DNA from 2 places in the Paenibacillus sp. S28 genome. Region 2 is predicted to be linked to the other one. Evidence: riboswitches for the same ligand, from Rfam matches in the RefSeq annotation. Region 2 holds a riboswitch; the other holds the start of a gene.
The links. A riboswitch is a leader RNA that binds a small molecule or an ion and turns the genes downstream of it on or off. The one in region 2 is predicted to bind FMN.
Positions count from the first base shown of each region.

Region 1: linked by a shared signal. The riboswitch ahead of IAE55_RS21675 (DMT family transporter) and the one ahead of ribD (bifunctional diaminohydroxyphosphoribosylaminopyrimidine deaminase/5-amino-6-(5-phosphoribosylamino)uracil reductase RibD) in region 2 are both predicted to bind FMN.

Region 1 covers NZ_JACVTM010000009.1:185,720-189,130, reverse strand. Annotated here, with positions in the region: gene IAE55_RS21680 (S-layer homology domain-containing protein) at 1-1,037, shown strand, start outside; FMN riboswitch at 1,265-1,426, shown strand; gene IAE55_RS21675 (DMT family transporter) at 1,554-2,510, shown strand; gene IAE55_RS21670 (ABC transporter substrate-binding protein) at 2,958-3,411, shown strand, end outside.
Region 2 covers NZ_JACVTM010000002.1:579,206-582,616, reverse strand. Annotated here, with positions in the region: gene IAE55_RS07140 (bifunctional 3,4-dihydroxy-2-butanone-4-phosphate synthase/GTP cyclohydrolase II) at 1-293, opposite strand, end outside; gene IAE55_RS07135 (riboflavin synthase) at 350-1,015, opposite strand; gene ribD (bifunctional diaminohydroxyphosphoribosylaminopyrimidine deaminase/5-amino-6-(5-phosphoribosylamino)uracil reductase RibD) at 1,119-2,228, opposite strand; FMN riboswitch at 2,643-2,815, opposite strand; gene IAE55_RS07125 (peptidylprolyl isomerase) at 3,000-3,411, opposite strand, start outside.

The DNA of each region.
Region 1 (3,411 bases), on a different contig from region 2:
ACCCCGCAAACGCTGCGGTTTCAGAAGTACGAACGGCTGGCAGCTCTCCGGTTGCGGCGGCCTCCTCAACTATTGCGGCAAACACCGCCGCGGCGGAAGCACCTTCCTTGTCACTGGGGGTAACCACCAATGGCTCCAAGGTGACGGTCACGGTGACCGGCGAGCAGCTAAAGGACTTGTATGCGTATGAGCTGACGCTCAGCTTTGACCCGGCGAAGCTGGCTTTCCGCACCGCTTCCTCGGGGACATCCGGCTTTTCGGTCGAACCGATTGTCAAAAACAACGAAATCCGTCTGGCCCACACCAAAGTAGGAAAAACAGCCGGAGACAGCGGCAAGCTCCAGCTCGCCGCCATTGAGTTTACGGCGCTGCAGGCGGCTACGTCCCGAGTGGTCGTGGAGAGCGCCAAATTGGTGGATTCCGCTCTCCGCTCATCCGAGATGTCCGTCAAGCCGGAAATCACGGTCCGGCCGGGCAAAGCGGAAGGAACGCCGGGCACTTTCCGGGATATCAGCGGCCATTGGGCGGAGCAGCCAATTCTGAACGCGGTCCAGCAGGGATGGGTCAGCGGATATCCCGACGCCACGTTTCAGCCGGGCAAGGAAGTGACCCGGGCGGAGTTCGCCAGCATGATGATGCGTGCGGTCTCCATGGGTCAGACGGCCGGCTCGCAGGCGCTGGCTTTTTCCGATGCGAAGAAAATTCCGGCCTGGGCACTGTCTTCTGTCCAGGATGCGGTGTCGCACGGCATCATGAACGGTTATGCCGACGGAACGTTTGGGCCAGGCCGGCTCATTACCCGGGCCGAAATGGCGGCGATGACCGTCAGGGCGCTCGGTACCGGAACACCGGGAGGTGCGGGAAGTTTGAGTTTTGCCGACCGCAGTCAAATTCCGGCCTGGGCCAAGCCGTATATCGCATCAGCGGTGGAGAAAGGAATCATGCACGGAAGAGCAGGCAGCCTGTTCGCCCCGAACGCGCACGCAACGCGGGCTGAAGCGGTGGCCGTGATCCTGTCGGTGCTTGAGCAGCGATAAGTGCTGCTGCAAGTCCGTTCAGTGCTTGCTGCAGGCTCATCAATGCCAAATGTCTGTCATTTTAAATGGCTGCTGATATACCGAAAAATGTCCTTTTCCAGCCCCATATCCAAATTATTAATCCATGGAAATAAAAAGCTATTAAAAAACTGAAACACTTTTGGATACATTTATGCTATAATGATGAAAACAATGTAAGTTGCATGAAAAAATAAAAATAAATGAATATGGATCTTCGGGGTAAGGTGAAATTCCTGACCGGCGGTGAGCGTCTCTTCTTGTGGTGAAGACGGCGTCAAGCCCGCGACTCGCAGCCTTAGCAGTAAGGCGGCGACTGACCTGGTGGAAATCCAGGGCCGACGGTAAAGTCCGGATGGGAGAAGATCAAAGAATAGGCGTGTGCGAAATTTTGACATTTCCGCAAGCTTATTTGATCAACCCCCGATGTGTCGATTGATGTCGATCTCGGGGGTTTTCCAATGTTGACTCCGTATTCAGGGATAGGGGAACTGGAGTATGGAAAATGTAAGCAGCAACATCAAGGTCCGGCCCGCGGCAAGCGGGAAGGCCGAACGCAGCAAATCCGGCTTTTGGCTGGTCGTGCTGGGTGCAGCATTGTGGGGAGCGGATCCGCTGTTCCGAATCATTTTGCTCAAAGAACATATGACGGCAACGCAGATCGTGCTCATCGAGCATATTTTGCTGGTGCTGTTCGTCGCACCAATGCTGTGGAAACATCGGAGCGAGTTGAAAGGCCTGAAACTGCGCCATATCGGCGCGCTGCTCTTCCTGTCGTGGGGCGGCTCGGCGATTGCAACCATACTGTTTACGCAGGGTCTGTCTTCCGGGAACTTGAACGCGGTCGTTCTGCTGCAGAAGCTGCAGCCGATCTTCGCCATTCTTATGGCCAAACTGCTGCTGCGTGAGAAGCTTCCGAAGCATTTCACCTGGCTGTTCATCGTGGCGCTGGCCGGAACGTATTTGCTGACCTTCGGCTTCACGTTTCCGTTTGGGCATGTAAATGATTTCGTCAAGGTCGGCAGCTTGTTCTCGCTGGGTGCCGCGGCACTGTGGGGCGGTTCCACAGTCATGGGTCGTCTGATGGTCGGAAAAATGGAGTATGAGACGGTGACTTCGCTGCGTTTCATCCTGGCGCTGCCTTTGCTGATCGGGATTACCATCAATCAGGGAGATCCTTGGCAGGTGCATACCGATGGGGGAACGCTGGCTGCGGTGTCGATCAACATGCTGGGGCAGGCGCTTCTTCCGGGGCTGTTCAGCTTGATGGTGTACTATAAAGGGCTGACGACGACGAAAGCATCGGTCGCCACGCTGGCGGAACTGAGCTTCCCGATGGTGAGCGTGCTGATCAACTGGATCGTATTTCATCAGGCTGTGACGCTGACGCAGGCATTCGGATTTATCCTGATCTGGGCGGCGCTGTTCGCGATTTCCCGCAGGAGCGCGGCTTAAAGCTTACAGGTCAGTTTAGGATTTGAAGACGCAATTTTATATAGGTTTGAAAAGCGGTTCCTGCTGGTGGCAGGGGCCGTTTTTTGTTTGGAAGGGAAGGGCAATCGTGCGAAGGATTTCAGTAACTTTTTTTCAGCACATTTAAAAAATAAATCAGTCATCATTTCCAAGCGATCCCTCATACATTTTACGGAAAGCGCTTGCAGAACGCGTTTTAGCCGCATGAGTCCGTCAGCCCGCTCCGTACTTTTTCGTGAAGGGGTATGCGGTTTCCTCGGAATGAAGAGGTTTGGCTTCTTCGGATCTATGGGGCACGAACCTTTCGATCTGAAGACGTGAAATCTGCATCACGCTTGCATGTATATAAAATGAGCTAAAGGCGAAGTGCTGTCCCTGTCTTTAGTTCAATTTATGTAGATGTGAATTGGAGGAAATGGGGGAGTTTACATGAAGCTGAAAATAGCTTCCAAGCCGCTCATGGCCCTTTTCGTGGCGGCGACCGTGATGATCGCGGGCTGCCAGACCGTGCAGCCGCCTTCCGCAACGGGAACGACAACGCCGCCGGCGCAAGGGGAAAACAAGCCGGCCGATCAGGGAGAAAAAGCAACGGAGCCCGCGACGACCGAGCCCGCGGCGAACCAGCCGGCAACGAGCGGAGACGCCAAAGAAACGCCGAGAAATGAAACCCTCTACATTAACGGAATTCAATGGGGGCCGCCATCCAACTTCAACCTGCTGAGCGGCAATCCGGCCTTCCCGATCAACTATGGTAACTCGAGGGAGCTGGTCTACGAGACGCTGTTTATGATCAATCAGCTGGACGGCAAGCTGGAGCCGCTGCTCGGCACCAAATACGAGTGGACTGACGACATGACATTGCATATCGAGCTGAATAAGGACG
Region 2 (3,411 bases):
GTCTCCTTGTGGTCGATGGAGACGGTAAAAGCCGTGCCGTGATGGTCCGTATTGTTCGATACCATCGGCTTCAGGCCGAGCTCTGCGGCTCTTTCCTCGGTAATCGGCATGCAGACCAGTCCGCGTCCTTCCGTGATCATGAAGTTGATGACTTCAGGCGTTGCCTGATCCGCTAAGGCGATAAAATCTCCTTCGTTCTCGCGGTCCTCGTCGTCTACGACGATAACGACCTTGCCTGCCGACAAGTCAGACACCGCATCTTCAATGCGGTCAAACACAAAATCCTCCTCCATGGGTTTCCCTCCTATTCCTGCATGGGCATATTGGCCTGTCTGTCCTCTTGCCTGCCTCATGCAAATCCGTGTTGTGCTAGCAGCTCCAGGCTGATTCCTGAAGGTTCAGGACGCCCATTCCCTTCCCCTGTTCGGTAGTGAAGCAAATGGTCCACATATTTTCCGAGAATGTCGCATTCCAGATTCAGGGCACTTCCAGGCTTTCTGTCTGCCAGACTCGTCTCCGCAAGCGTATGTGGGATAATGGAAACGGTGAATGTTGTGGCGCTCGTCTTGACCACCGTCAAGCTGATGCCGTCCAGGGTAATAGATCCTTGCGGGATGATATAGCGGAGCAGAGCTGTATCTTCCGGCTCCACTTCGATCAACACCGCATTCTGATCCCGGTCCATCGCCCGGATCGTCCCTGTCCCGTCGGCATGTCCCTGCACGATATGTCCGCCGAAGCGGGCGCCCACCTGCATGGCGCGCTCCAAATTCACCCGGCTTCCAGCCCCCAGCGATTTCAAAGTGGAATGGCGGTACGTTTGCGGCATGACGTCCACCGCGAACGAACGGGCTCCAATCTCGACAGCCGTGAGGCAGACGCCATTGACCGAGACGCTGTCCCCGATTTTGAGATCGCCCATAATCCGGGAGGCCTCGATATGGAGGATCATCGCTTCCCCTTTGCTGGAGACGCCCCGCATGACGCCGACCTCTTCAACCAAACCGGTAAACATCGCAACCGCTCCTTTCTGTCCTGTAAAGAAGTATTTCATACGATTCATATCGTTAACCGTGTGCAGCTCATTAAATAGTTAAGTATCGTTTTTCCGGATCATGTCATGCCGGCCAAACCGGCTTTCCGCTGATGCAGACGTTATCCCCGAGCACTTCGGTCTCTACGTCTTCTAGCCGGACGGCGTCCGCCATCTTGTCGGCTCCTCGCAGCGAGAAGTTGACGGGGGCCGCCGTGCCTCCAACGATTTTCGGTGCGAAATAGAGTACGATCCGGTCGATCAGCCGGGCCTCCAGCAAGGCACCGTTCAGCCGACCGCCGCCTTCCACCAGAATCGAGCCGATCTCACGTTTGCCCAGCTCCTGCATCGCCAGGCGAAGATCGACCTGCGGGCCCGATCCGCAGCGGATCGTTTCTACGCCGAACTCCTTAAGGGCATCCGCCTTATCCAGATCGGCGCGTTCCGTCGTCAAAATGACGGTCGGCGCAGCTCCATCCTGAACCACCTTCGACTCAAGCGGAATCCGCAGCAAGGAATCGACGACGATCCGTACAGGATTCAGACCGATGGCGCCCTGCAGCCGGGTAGTCAGCTGCGGATTGTCCGCGATCACTGTATTTACGCCAACCATAATCCCTTGATGGCGGTGGCGGAGCGTATGAACCTGCTCCCGGGCCGCTTCGTTCGTGATCCATTTACTGTCTCCCGATTCGGCTGCGATGCGCCCGTCCAGCGTGCTTGCTGTCTTGACCGTCACATAGGGAAGCCCGGTCGTAATATACTTGATAAACTTTTCGTTCAAGCGGCGGGACCTGTCACCGAGCAGCCCAACTTCCACCTCAATCCCGCTGCGGCGGAGCAGCTCAATTCCTCTGCCCGCCACCTGGGGGTTGGGATCTTCGCAGGCCACGACGACCCGCTTCACCTTCTCGCGTATAAGGCGTTCGCTGCAGGGCGGCGTTTTTCCGTAATGGCTGCAGGGCTCCAGCGTTACATAGACCGTACTCCCTTCCGCACGGTCACCCGCCATATTCAGCGCATGGACTTCCGCATGGGCGGTTCCCCGCTGCAAATGCGTGCCAAGCCCAACCATAGCCCCGTCTTTAACGACGACGCAGCCAACAACCGGATTGATCCCGGTCTGACCCTGTGCCCGCTCCGCCATATCGAGCGCAAGCGCCATATAGAATTCATCGTTGATGATGCCGTCCATTCATCTCCCCCCTTGTTCGTAATCGGGACATCCCCTCAAAGCTAAGTCTCGGCTTCGGGCGCTTTGCAGATACTTCACAAGTTGTAAATTCCATGGTAAATAACCTTACCATGTGCATCTTTAGCTCCGCGCTGTTCAAACCGGTACTCTCCGGGGATGCCCAGGTCTTTGTAAAAAAGCAAAAAGCCCCGGGATGGCTTAAACCATCCTCGGGGCTGTGAGAGACAAGTCTGATACACTCCAATAAGGCTGCAGAATCCCAAAATTCAGGATCAGCCAAATAAGTCATCGGTAGCGTAAAGTCGTCAACAAACAGAAGCCATCCCTCCAGGGACAACCTTCTACTATGTGAAAACAACCACGTACACGTGACATCTTATTGGACAGCTGCACTCCGAACTGAAGTGCACGCTTTCTCTCCTTCTCCCATCCAGACTATACTGTCGGTCCCGGATTTGCACCAGGTCCACCGTACGCTCAGCGTCAAACGAAGCGTCCGGGTCACGGACTGAGACGGGCGCCAGAACTGATCTGCCTGCCGCGTCATCACCGCCGGTAGGGAATTTCACCCTGCCCCGAAGGATATAACCAATATCAATATGCAATTGCCAGATGGAATGGCTGCCTAGTGGGAGCCCCATCTATACTAGGAAATGTTAACACTGCCTCGGCAAAAAATCAATACGCCTCTTTTCCCAGCCCTGAACAAAAAGCCGCTTGTCCCTTTTGGAAACAGGGAAAGCGGCTGATAAATCGTGCGCGACTCGCAGATTAAGCTTCGTATACTTCGACCGTCTTCATCACGTCGCGGCCTTGGAACGCGTCGACGTATTCCATACCCTTCGTCACTTTGCCGAATACGGTATGTTGTCCGTCGAGATGCGGCTGCGGTTGGTAGCAGATATAGAACTGGCTTCCGCCTGTGTTGCGGCCGGCATGTGCCATCGCCAGCGATCCGCGCTCGTGTTTGTTCGGGTTGATCTCGCAGTTGATTGTGTAGCCTGGGCCACCGGTACCGGTGCCGTTCGGGCAACCGCCCTGCGCAACGAATCCCGGAATGACGCGGTGGAACACCAGACCGTTGTAGAAACCGGAGTTTGCCAATTTTTCAAAGTTCGCCACCGTGTTCGGAGCGTCTTTTTCAAACAGATCGAGCAGCACTTCGCCGCCGTTTTCAAGAGTG